2 regions of the Paenibacillus sp. KS1 genome follow, and region 1 is predicted to be linked to the other one. Evidence: riboswitches for the same ligand, from Rfam matches in the RefSeq annotation. Region 1 holds a riboswitch; the other holds the start of a gene.
The links. A riboswitch is a leader RNA that binds a small molecule or an ion and turns the genes downstream of it on or off. The one in region 1 is predicted to bind cyclic di-AMP.

Region 1 (6,110 bases):
TACCGGTAAAAGTACCTTGTTCAATTCCCTTACAGGAATGCGGCAGCATACGGGAAACTGGGCGGGAAAAACCGTCCTAACAGCAGAAGGCCACTTCAATCATGAAGGTACTTCCTATAAAATGGTCGACTTGCCGGGTACGTATTCGCTCTATTCCAATTCAGCCGACGAGGAAGCCGCTCGGGATTATATTATTTTTGAGAAACCCGATGTGACACTCGTCGTACTGGACGCGACATCACTGGAGCGTAATTTGAACTTGGCACTGCAAGTGATGGAAATGACCAACCGCGTTGTTGTCTGCATTAACTTGATGGACGAGGCGAAGCGGCTCGGTGTTAAGATCGACATTAATGCGATCGAGAAGAAGCTTGGCGTTCCTGCAGTTGCGATCTCTGCACGACACCGTACTGGGATTGATCAAATGATGGAGAAAATTAGGGGCGTAGCTTCCGGCAAGATTGTACCTGCCCCGCTGCTCGTGCAATATAACGAGGATATAGAAGAGAAAATCGCAGCACTAGAACCGATCATTCGGGAGAAGCTTGGCACATCATTTCCAACAAGATGGATTGCACTTCGTCTGCTTGACGGTGATGAGAGCTTGATCAATTCGATGAGATCCAGATGGAACTCGCCGGTCGCAGATACCGTGAAGGGAGTTGTTTCGTATGGCCACACCGCTTGCCACTAATTCAGAATCATTGGACTCCTTATTGTCCAGAGCACGCACTCTTGCAAGCGGAGAAGCAATTCGGGACGGAATTGTAACGGATATTTATCGTACGACGCGTGATATATGCAGTACAGCCGTTGTCTATGAAGACAAGAAGAAATTAAAAAGCACATACCGGTTAGACAAGATTCTAACCTCTCCGATCTGGGGCTTTCCGATCATGCTCGCCATCTTGGGTGTTGTATTTTGGTTGACGATTGCTGGAGCAAATGTTCCGTCGGAAATGATATTTTCCTTCTTCGAAGTGATTGAAGGGTACTTAAACACTGCATTTGAAGCGATGAATGCTCCTGCATGGCTGCATGGCATTCTTGTACTCGGCTTATATCGAGGAACATCATGGGTAATTAGTGTCATGCTGCCGCCTATGGCTATTTTCTTCCCTATTTTCGCGTTACTTGAGAATTTCGGGTATTTGCCACGGGTAGCTTTCAACATGGATCGTCTATTCAAAAAATCAGGCGGCCACGGAAAGCAAGCCTTGACGATGTCGATGGGTTTCGGATGCAATGCAGCAGCGATCTTGTCCACACGGATTATCGAATCTCCACGAGAACGTATGCTTGCAATATTAACGAATAATTTCGTACCATGCAACGGCAGATGGCCGACCCTGATTCTGTTGTCATCTCTGTTCATGGCAGCAGGTGTAGCAAGCGGAATGCAGACGATCGTAACCGCAGCTATCGTGATGGGCATGGTTATGATTGGTATTGTTGTCACCTTGACCGTGTCTTGGGTCATGTCCAAAACAGCACTGCGCGGTGTGCCCACACATTATACACTAGAACTTCCACCGTACCGCAGACCGCAAGTCTGGAAGACGATTTTATTGTCATCGCGTGACAAATCCCTTAACGTATTGACTCGTGCTGTCGTTATTGCGGCACCAGCCGGCGTTCTGACTTGGATTCTTGGCAACGTATTTGTAGGCGGCGACAGCGTCTTGAATCATATGGCTTCATTCTTCGATCCATTCGCCCAAGCCATTGGCCTAGATGGATTCATCGTTATGGCATTCCTGCTCGGCTTGCCTGCGAACGAAGTTGTCCTTCCCATCTTGCTTATGGGCTACTTGTCCTCTGGGGCAATGGTTGATGCAGATGGAATGGAGAACATCAAGGATATCTTCCTGCAGCATGGATGGACATGGTTGACTGCATTAAACATGATGCTGTTCTCCTTGCTCCACTACCCTTGCGGAACGACATTATTCAACATTTATAAAGAAACGAAAAGTACAAAATGGACAGTATTGTCTGCCGTTATTCCGCTCGGAATCGCTATAGCTGTCACCTTCGCCACGGCTCAGCTCGCTAGAGCCTTCGGTTGGGTATAAAGTTATCTCTCCCCCCTAAACGATTATGTTCAGGGGGTTTCTTATTCATTCCCTCCTTAATTGCTAACTATACCGTATTGCTAGAAACCATGATTTCGTTCGTTTCTACCATTCGTCTACATATACATTTCTTTCCTATCATGTTAAAATGATCATCTCATTCTTTTTATGATTATTCATTAGCGAATACAAATACCTAAACATCTTTAATGGGGGGATTCATTTCATGGACAAGCAGCAGCTGCGCTCAATTATGGATCATCAATATGAGCTACCAACAGAAATCGAACAATATGAAGCCGTACAACAAGTAGTCAGCCTACTTGGCTCTACAGATCCTGAATTGAGGGATGATCTTGCATACGGGATATTGTATGAATGGCTTATTACACAAAAAATCCTGACCGCTGGACAACTAACAGAGCTTCTTCATCAGACGTTATCAGACCAAATGCTTTTCAAAGGAATTGGGACTGCTGAGAACGATTCGGTCTTCCAACGTACATTCTCCGCCCTCTTACTCGCACTGCTTCTGAAGCGTGATGAACAACAGCCTTATATAAGCAAGCCTTTATATGAACACATTGCGAAGCGAGTTGTTGATTATTGCATGCAGGAGAACGATTATCGCGATTATGTAGAAGTTAAGGGATGGGCTCATGCTCCAGCTCACATCGCAGATGTCATGGCTGCTTGTGTACGCAGTCCACACATTGGCCCAGAGGAATGCAAGAAGCTTCTCAGTGCCATTGAGCACATGCTTCTTCATGCGAATCATATCTTGCGAACAGAGGAAGATGAACGCATGGCGACAGCCGTCGTGTCAATGCTTGAGCTTAATAAGTTGTCGTTCACGTCCTATTGCGCGTGGCTTATGCAGGTTGAGCTGCCCAATGAAGACAAAGTGATTCATCGCTGTAGACGCATAAATGTTAAAAATTTTGCTCGATCTGTATGGATGCGTGCAGCAATGAGAGAATTCATCGTTCCAACAACAGAATGGCACAATTGGTATAACATTGAAAAGAAACTGAATCCGGTCTTTAACAGAGACATATAAGATCAGCTTCATTTCTGTTAATTTCCTCGTTATTCTCTTGTAGAGCGCCTGATTAAATACAAAAAAAAGAACCTGCACTTACCTGCAGGTTCTTGATGTGATATCTACATACTTAACTCGTTAGCCTGTGAATGATTGTACCCACACGCCATTGTAGTATGCAACACCGATGGAAGTGAAGCTGGAGTTCAGGATGTTCTTACGGTGTCCATCGCTGTTCATCCATGCGTTCATTACTTCTTGCGGATTACGTTGGCCTTTGGCAATGTTCTCGCCAGCAGTATTGAAATTGACACCTTGTGCTCTCATCAGATCGAATGGGGAGCCAAGTGTTGGAGATTGATGGTCAAAGTAGTTGTTATCATTCATATCTTTCGCCTTGATCATCGCAACTTTGTTCAATTGTGCATCGGATTTCAATGGCTGCAAACCAGCATTCGCACGTTCTTGGTTCACCAAATCGATAACTTGGCTAGCGAAGTCACTGTTCGCATTGTTGTTGTCTTGTGGCGCAGTTGGTTTATTTTCACCAGGTGTTACTGGTTTTTCAGCTTCTGGTTTGTTTACTTCTGGTTTGTTTACTTCTGGTTTGTTAACCTCAGGCTTTTCAACTTCAGGTTTCTCGATTTCTGGCTTCTCTACCTCAGGTTTCTCAACTTCAGGTTTGTTTGCTTCTGGCTTTTCAACCTCAGGTTTATTTACTACCGGCTTGTCCACCTCTGGTTTTTGAACTGGAGGCGGAACGATTGGCTTGTTCCCAATTTCTTTTTGAATGGCTTCCATCCATTTGGACAAGATTTGCTTCAATTCCGAGTTATCTTGGAAGATACTATTGAGATCCATATTCATACCCAGGTTTGAACAATTCGAGTTCATCATCGGATTCGGCTGTTGCACTGGGCTAACGGGTGCTGCCATAGCAGAGTTTACCGCCATAACCGGTGCCAATGCAATCGCACTTGTAATTACAACTTTCTTAAATGTCTTCTTCATCCTGTACATCTCTCCCTTTGCAGCCTGCGAGGTTAGCTGTCGGGTTCGGGTTAAAGTGGACTCCCCTGTCGCTACACGACTTCACCCCAATGAATCGGTTCCCCCGCGCTCTGATGAGCTTCGGCTTGTTTTGTGGTACGTTTCCGATCCTAACACGGATAATACAGGAGATCATTTCAAATATATTGTAATTAATTATAATATCTTCCAAACAAAAAGAACCGGAGTATGCTAGACTGCACTCCGGTTCTACTTTTCTAGTATTCCATTTGGTCGGAAATTGATCTATTCCTAATCCGCTCGCTTCTTACTTGATCACTTGGGACAACGCTGTGAAAATCACACCAAGCGCATAGGCACCAGCATCAGGATAGCCAAGACTCCGTTCGCCAACCGTCCCCGCTCTTCCCATACGAGCTACAATTGTCTCTGTATACTTTGCACCTTGAACAGCAGCCTCTGCCGCTTTCACAGAAGCAGTCTTCACGTCATCGCCCTCAGCCGCACTTTGCACCCACGCATCTGCAAATGGTGCCAGTGCATCGACAAGTGTCTTATCCCCAACTACAGCTCCTCTTCCGAAGGAGCGCTCGCCCGTGTCTTGAATGCCTTTAACAACGGCTTGCATCATTTGTGCAAATTCAGAAACGGACAATTCTACGCGTTCGCCCGCGAACTTGCTGGCTGCACGGAATGCTGAACCCCAGATTGGGCCGGAAGCGCCGCCGCAATGCTCCATAATAACTAATGAGCAAGCATGGAGGAAGTTGCCCAAGTTGTCTGAATGATGTGCAATGATGTCATGCCATTCTCTTTTCAATTGCTTAAAGCCCTTCGCCACACTCATACCGAAGTCGCCATCACCTGCATGTGAATCCAAATCGCAGAATGGAACCTCATTTTCAATGATGATTTCACTCATCTTGTCTGTTAGATAGATCAGGTTATTAACCGTGAACACATTATGTTCGACCTTCGAGAAGGACTCGTCCGTCTCTACTGTGAAAGATACCTCTTGGCTCGCAGTTCCTGCTTCGGACATCTCCTCAGGATGGATTGGTTCAAATGAACCACTCACCTGCAACGCCGGTGTATTGCAGCTTGCTTCGAGGTAATGCTTAAGCTGTTCATCCAAGCGGATAACCGACACCGACGCGCCAGCCATATCGATACTTGTCATGTAGTTGCCTACGAATACTTTGACAAGAGTAATTTGTTGTGCATGAATCTCCCGAACTACGGCGTTCGCCAGCAAGTACAATTCTTGCAGCGGGGATCCGCCAAATCCGTTAATCAGCACGGCTAGCTCCTGCTCCGAGCCTGCTGTAATCTTCATGTCACGGAACAAATCCGCAACCATTTTCTTCGCCAGTTCGTTAGCAGAAGCGATCTTCTCTCGGCGAATGCCAGGCTCCCCATGAATTCCTACGCCATATTCGATCTCATCGTCATTCAACTGGAACGTTGGTGTTCCTTTCGCTGGAACTGTGCATGAGGTAAGCGCGAATCCAATACTTCTTGTGTTGTCGATCGCGTGCTGGGCAATCGCCTTCACTTCTGCAAGCTCCAAGCCCTCTTCAGCGGCCGCACCTGCAATCTTATGAACGAGCACTGTCCCTGCAACACCTCTGCGGCCAACCGTGTATAGACTGTCCTCTACAGCTATATCGTCGTCCACTTTGACATAATCGACCTGAATTCCGTCTTCTGTGGCTAGATGCGACGCATTTTTGAAGTTCATAATGTCGCCACTGTAGTTCTTAATTATGAGCAGCGTTCCCTTCTTGCTTGCAGAGGCCTTTAATGCTTGATAAATTTGAATTTGTGATGGGGATGCAAATACATCACCGCATACAGCTACATCGAGCATGCCTTGTCCAACAAATCCAGCGTGAGCTGGTTCATGACCGCTTCCTCCGCCACTGATCAACGTAACCTTGTTCTCATTCACGATTTTTTTCTTGACAATCTTGTATTTGCTG
Region 2 (6,110 bases), on a different contig from region 1:
TGTCCAAGAAATCGGATATTGTACGTTCCATTAGCGGCATTCGCCGTGGAAAACACTATATCTATTTCCCAATGGACAAGCTTCTGGAAGTCTCGAATCACCTTACGGAAGATACAAGGCGTATGTTTATACGCCGCAATCATTAGATCGACTTTACAAGAAAGAAAAAGGAGCGCATAAACGTGTTATTTGATACACATACGCATTTAGACAGCAGCAATTTTGACGAGGATCGCGATCAGGTTATCGCACGGGCCGTTGAACAAGGGGTGACCCGTATGGTTAATATCGGGTTCAATCGAGAGACGATCCCGACGACGATGGCGCTGGCAGAGAAATATGATTTTATCTATGCAGCCGTGGGCTGGCATCCGGTAGATGCGATAACGATGAAGCCGGAGGATATAGACTGGATCGCCAAGCTAACGGAGCATGAAAAGGTTGTGGCGATTGGCGAGATCGGACTGGACTATCACTGGGATACGTCTCCGAAGGATGTTCAGCACCGTGTATTCCGCGAGCAAATTGGGTTGGCGCGAGAATTGAAGATGCCGATCATTATTCATAATCGTGAAGCGCACGAAGATGTAATCCGCATCTTGCGCGAGGAGAAGGCTCACGAAGTAGGGGGCATCATGCACTCCTTCTCAGGTAGCTGGGAAACAGCGAAGATGTGCCTGGATATGGGCTTCTACCTTTCATTTGGAGGACCTGTTACTTTCAAAAATGCAAAACAGCCGAAAGAAGTACTTGTTAAGGTTCCGAATGATCGATTGCTTGTGGAGACGGATTCCCCCTATTTGACTCCTCATCCGTTCCGAGGCAAGCGCAATGAGTCCGCATATGTTCGTCTTGTTGCAGAGGTTGCAGCAGAGCTGAAAGGTATGGAATTTGAAGAATTTTGCAGAATGACGACCCAAAATGCAATGACATGTTTTGACATCGCGTGAAAACGGGCCAAAAACAAGTGAAAAAAAGACATCGGCCATAAAATAAGTGGATTTCATTATGAAAAACGGATTAAGTTACATTTTTTTAACCATTTTTCGCGAAAAACGGAATTGCTACTGTCTTTACAAGAAGATTGCAAACACGATATGATTTCTCACAGATGTTATTACACAATTCAATATTGTTCCAACTAATTCAGTATCGCTTAATCTCCATGAAGTGGAGAGCGGGGGAACCAGAGTGTGAACGACATGACATGAGTACATGTTCATTCACACGGATTAATTCCTTGGGGTGAATTAGGGACGACCGAGCCATGAGCCGGTTGGTTCCGATAGGGCGACTCTCAAGCCCGAACCCGACAGCTAACCTCGTCAGCGTACCGAGAGAGGGTTCCTCGCGTCCTATACACTGTTGACGTTTGGGTTTCTATTACGGAAGCCGCGAAAGAGTCTCCTCTTACGAAGGGCTTCTTTTGTTTACTCTCAAACATTCTTTTTTTGAATAATGAGAATAAAGACGTCATAGGGTGTAAGAAATAGGAGGTGGGAGCAGCCAATACTGAAACGTTGGTACGGAGATTTCAGCATTGTCTTGAACGATTACATGCTCGTTTATGGCAAGTGAAGTCTCTCGTAAACATTCTTGAAATAGTCGCGTCAGATGGAATCATGCAGAGCACTCGACGGCGGGACTATGTAAGGAGGACCGAGAAATGGGACAGATCGTGAACAACGAAACCCATGAACCCCGATCATCCAGCATGTCACTCGCATTGCGATGGAAGCATGAAAATGTGCGTGTTATCACCGTTATTGCAGCTGTAGCAATCGTGATCACATTAATAGCAGTCTTGACTTGGTATAATGTAACGAAGAAGACAGTGGCTGTGCTCGTTGATGGACAAGAGCGTTCAGTCGAAACTCGCCTAGATACGCTTCGCAATGTTTTGGATGAGCATGCGATAGCGCTTGGGGCATACGATGCAGTATCGAAGCCGCTTGATGCAGAAATTGCTGATGGAGATCGAGTTATTATTGAACGCGCTTTGCCTATCCAAATTACAGCGGATGGGAAGAAAGAAACACAATTTACAACGAAGAAGTCGGTGCATGATGCACTGAGTTCGCTGCAAATCCAAGTGAACCCTGAAGATAAGGTATTCCCTTCTAAGCGTGCCTCTATTTCGAAGAACATGGATATTCGAATCGTCCGTGTCAGCAAGAAGATGGAAGAGCGTAAAGTGAAGGTTCCTTATCAAGTGGTGAAGCAGGCAGATGCTACTCTCCTTAAGGGGAAGACCAAGACGGTTCAAGATGGAAAAGAAGGCTTGGTTGTCCAGAAAGTACAGAAAACGTACGAGGATGGTAAGCTCGTATATTCGCAGATGGTCGACAAATCCGTTCATACAAAACAAGTGAATCAAGTGATAGCCTATGGAACGAAGAAGGAACCGGAAGTTGCTGTTCTGTCAGTGAACGCGCAGGAAGACGATTCTGACAATGTTTCCAGTGGCGACAAAGATTTTAACTATAAAAAAGTGCTGAAGAACGTTCAACTGACGGCGTATACGGAATCTGAGGGATCGGCTGGTGCGAAGACGGCATCTGGCGCAATAGTATCAGAAGGTCGTACTATCGCGGTTGATCCGAAGGTCATTCCGCTCGGCTGGTGGGTATATATCGAAGGGATTGGATTCAGACGTGCTGAAGATACAGGTGGCGCGGTCAAGGGGAAAATTATCGATGTATACTTCGACAGCAAGAAGGCGGTCAGCAAATTCGGACGCAAGAAGGGGTACACCGTATACGTGGTTGGCCCAGTCAAGCCGGAATCGAACTAACGCACAAGGTATGCAGCCATGTGTAATTAGGATATAGTAATGAATAATGATTTATGTCATGCTAAGAAGAGGGGACACCCTCTTCTTTTGTTGTTTATTTATGAATGGAGAGCAAGAGAAGGATGCGGAATTAGGAAGCAGCCTTGTGGTGAGAGGAGCAAGCATATTGATACGCGAAGTGATAGTTGTAGAAGGCAAAGATGATACCGTTGCCATTCACCGTGCCGTTGAGGCGGATACAATTGAGACAGGTGGATCGGCGATTAATGATACAACGATAAAACGCATCGCATTGGCCCAAGAGCGCCGAGGGGTTATTATTTTCACGGACCCAGATCATGCGGGGGAGAAAATTCGGAAGACGATAGCAGAACGTGTACCTGGGTGCAAACACGCTTTCCTGCCTAGACATGAGGCGATAGCCAAAGGGGATCTTGGTGTGGAGAATGCAAAGCCAGAAGCGATTCGCCGTGCCTTAGAGCAGGTTCGCTCCGAGATGCCAAGCATGACATCAGAGCTGACGTGGACGGATCTCGTCGAAGCGGGATTAACGACGCGTGCAGGCTCTGCAGAACGCAGACGGCAGTTAGGTGAAATATTGGGCATTGGATACTGCAACGCGAAGCAGATGCTCAAGCGCTGCGGTGTGTTCCAGATCGGACGAGAGGAATTTGAGAACGCCTTGCGGAAGCTGAACCAATTCGAGCAGGAACAATGTGCAGAAGGAGAATAGATGGAATGACGCAGACGAGAATAGATATTGCAACACCGAATCGCACGAAAGACATTATACGCAAGCATGGGTTTTCATTTAAGAAAAGCTTAGGACAGAACTTTCTAATTGATATGAACATTTTGCGCCGTATTGTGGATGCTGCAGAGCTGGATGATGTGACAGGTGCCCTGGAGATTGGGCCTGGGATTGGTGCGCTTACGGAGCAGCTCGCTAAGCGCGCTCGTCGTGTAACAGCAGTCGAGATCGACCAGCGCTTGCTTCCGATATTAGGGGAAGTGCTGGAGCCCTATGAGCATGTCCATGTTGTACATGGGGATGTATTGAAGGTGGATTTGCATGAATTGTTCCGCGAACAGTTCCAAGATGTCGAGCGGGTAAGTGTTGTTGCCAACTTGCCGTATTATGTGACGACACCGATTATGATGAAGCTTCTGGAAGAGCGTCTGCCGCTCAAGAACATCGTCGTCATGATTCAGAAGGAAGTTGCAGAGCGAATGGCAGCGAAGCCGGGAGGCAAGGATTACGGCAGCTTAAGTGTGGCTGTTCAATATTTTGCAGAGCCGGAGCTTGTATGCACCGTACCGCATACGGTGTTCATCCCGCAGCCAAATGTAGAGTCTGCAGTAATCCGTCTACGTGTGAGACAGACTCCACCTGTGCAGGTGAAGGATGAGTCGTTGTTATTCGATGTTGTACAGGCTTCGTTCGCTCAGCGTCGCAAGACGATTTGGAATAACCTGAAGGCTCGCTATGCCGGCAAATGCGGGACAGACAGGCTGACAGAAGCGCTCGCTTTAGCACAAATTGAACCGAATCGCCGAGGGGAAACACTCTCGATTGAGGAGTTCGCTGCTCTGTCCGACGCGATCGGTCAAGCCATTGCACGTGCAGAAGAAGAGGATCAAGCGGAATAACATAATTTTGAGGCTTAGGCATCACCAATTTATGCGTTTGCCCATAGGATAGTCGGAGAGGTGATTGATCCTATGAACGAACCAGTGAAGCAAGGAGATTTGGTCGTACGCAAGTCGTACGGTGGCGATATTACATTCCGTGTGGAGGAGATCTTCCGACAGACGGCGATTATTAAGGGGACGGATTACCGCTTACTGGCGGATTCCCATGTTGAAGATTTAGTTAGTGTACCGAAGGCAACGATTGCGCGCCGCACGGAACAGGCTCATATCAAGATGTTGGAGTCTGTCGAGGTGCTTGAACAGCAGCGTAGGCAGCTGCATGAGCGCAGGCGGACGGAGCTTCCATTTGCAGTGATGCCGAATTCCATTTCAACCTTTGATATGCCGGGAACGGTACTCCATCTGGATGGGGATCCCGGGTATTTACAGAAAAGCATGGCGATATATAATCAGCTCAACGTGCCGGCAGAAGGCCATTATGTGAATGAACGCAATATGGCAGATACGTTGTATCGGCTGCTGCCGCGAGTGAAGCCGAATATAATCGTCATTACTGGACATGATGGTGTATTGAAGAACGGCAGGTACCGTGATCTGTTAAATTTGCAGAATTATAAGAACTCCCAGAACTTCGTTAATGCAGTACAGACGGCAAGGCAGTATGAGCGCCATCTTGATTTATTGACTGTAATTGCCGGGGCATGCCAATCTCACTTCGAGGCGCTTCTGCAAGCAGGAGCCAACTTTGCAAGTTCACCGGGCCGAATTATGATTCATGCCCTTGATCCAGCTTACGTAGCGGTTAAGGCCTCATATACCTCAATTCGTGATACCGTACAGATTGGGGATATTGCGCCTCATATGGTCAGTGGCATTGACGGGGTGGGAGGCATTGAGACAAAGGGAAGTTATCGCGTGGGCATGCCGAAGTTGAAGGATTTATCGACATTGAACGTTACACCAACCGTAATATAAGCGGCCTATGTATAAAATACAGAAAAAAGAACCATTTTAATAAATTTGGGCAAAAAAACACATTGACACGAAAACGGTGTTATTGTTATAATTATTCGTTTATTTGACAACACCTCTTGAATTGGTTATAATGGACAAGGAAAGAGGTGGTAGCTGTAATGGCGAAAAACGCGCTGTTTGAAATTCGTCGTTGTCTTGAAGCACATGTCGGTCAGAAGATTCTGCTCCGCGCCAATGGCGGTCGTCGGAAAACGATTGAGCGTACGGGCGTGTTGGAAGAAACCTACCCTTCTGTATTTATTGTTAAGTTGGACCAGGATCAGAACGCGTTTAAGCGGGTATCCTATAGCTATGCAGATATATTAACAGAATCGGTTCAAGTGACCGTATGCGCCGATAACGGCGAGTTAAAGATTGAATATGTTCGCGGTTAAGCGACATGACGGCAGCCTGTGAGGGCTGCCTTTTGTTTGTTTTGAAGGAATGACATGAGCACGCACGGTCACGGTTCTCCCAGATGCTCCCCCATAAATCGGAACAGGAGTGAACGTATAATGGAGGTGGCTTCTACTTACATTAACGGTAGGCCGATGATTATGTCGTGCTTGCTGATGATATGAACTTTAAGGTAAGCGTGGGAGGTGCAGTGATGAGCCGAAGAAAGCGCAGCTTCATGTCTGAGGATCTG

Region 2: it holds a riboswitch for cyclic di-AMP, as region 1 does, so the genes downstream of both, BBG47_RS13725 (resuscitation-promoting factor) here and BBG47_RS07470 (CAP domain-containing protein) in region 1, are expected to answer to the same signal.

What each region holds. Positions count from the first base shown of each region.
Region 1 covers NZ_MAIS01000015.1:49,610-55,719, forward strand. Annotated here, with positions in the region: gene BBG47_RS07455 (FeoB small GTPase domain-containing protein) at 1-694, shown strand, start outside; gene BBG47_RS07460 (nucleoside recognition domain-containing protein) at 672-2,075, shown strand; gene BBG47_RS07465 (DUF2785 domain-containing protein) at 2,302-3,135, shown strand; gene BBG47_RS07470 (CAP domain-containing protein) at 3,256-4,128, opposite strand; cyclic di-AMP (ydaO/yuaA leader) riboswitch at 4,135-4,264, opposite strand; gene dhaK (dihydroxyacetone kinase subunit DhaK) at 4,436-6,110, opposite strand, start outside.
Region 2 covers NZ_MAIS01000035.1:45,787-51,896, reverse strand. Annotated here, with positions in the region: gene BBG47_RS13735 (HD domain-containing protein) at 1-146, shown strand, start outside; gene BBG47_RS13730 (TatD family hydrolase) at 183-950, shown strand; cyclic di-AMP (ydaO/yuaA leader) riboswitch at 1,144-1,347, shown strand; gene BBG47_RS13725 (resuscitation-promoting factor) at 1,667-2,794, shown strand; gene rnmV (ribonuclease M5) at 2,961-3,527, shown strand; gene rsmA (16S rRNA (adenine(1518)-N(6)/adenine(1519)-N(6))-dimethyltransferase RsmA) at 3,533-4,444, shown strand; gene yabG (sporulation peptidase YabG) at 4,517-5,422, shown strand; gene veg (biofilm formation stimulator Veg) at 5,581-5,856, shown strand; gene BBG47_RS13700 (small acid-soluble spore protein (alpha/beta-type sasp)) at 6,072-6,110, shown strand, end outside.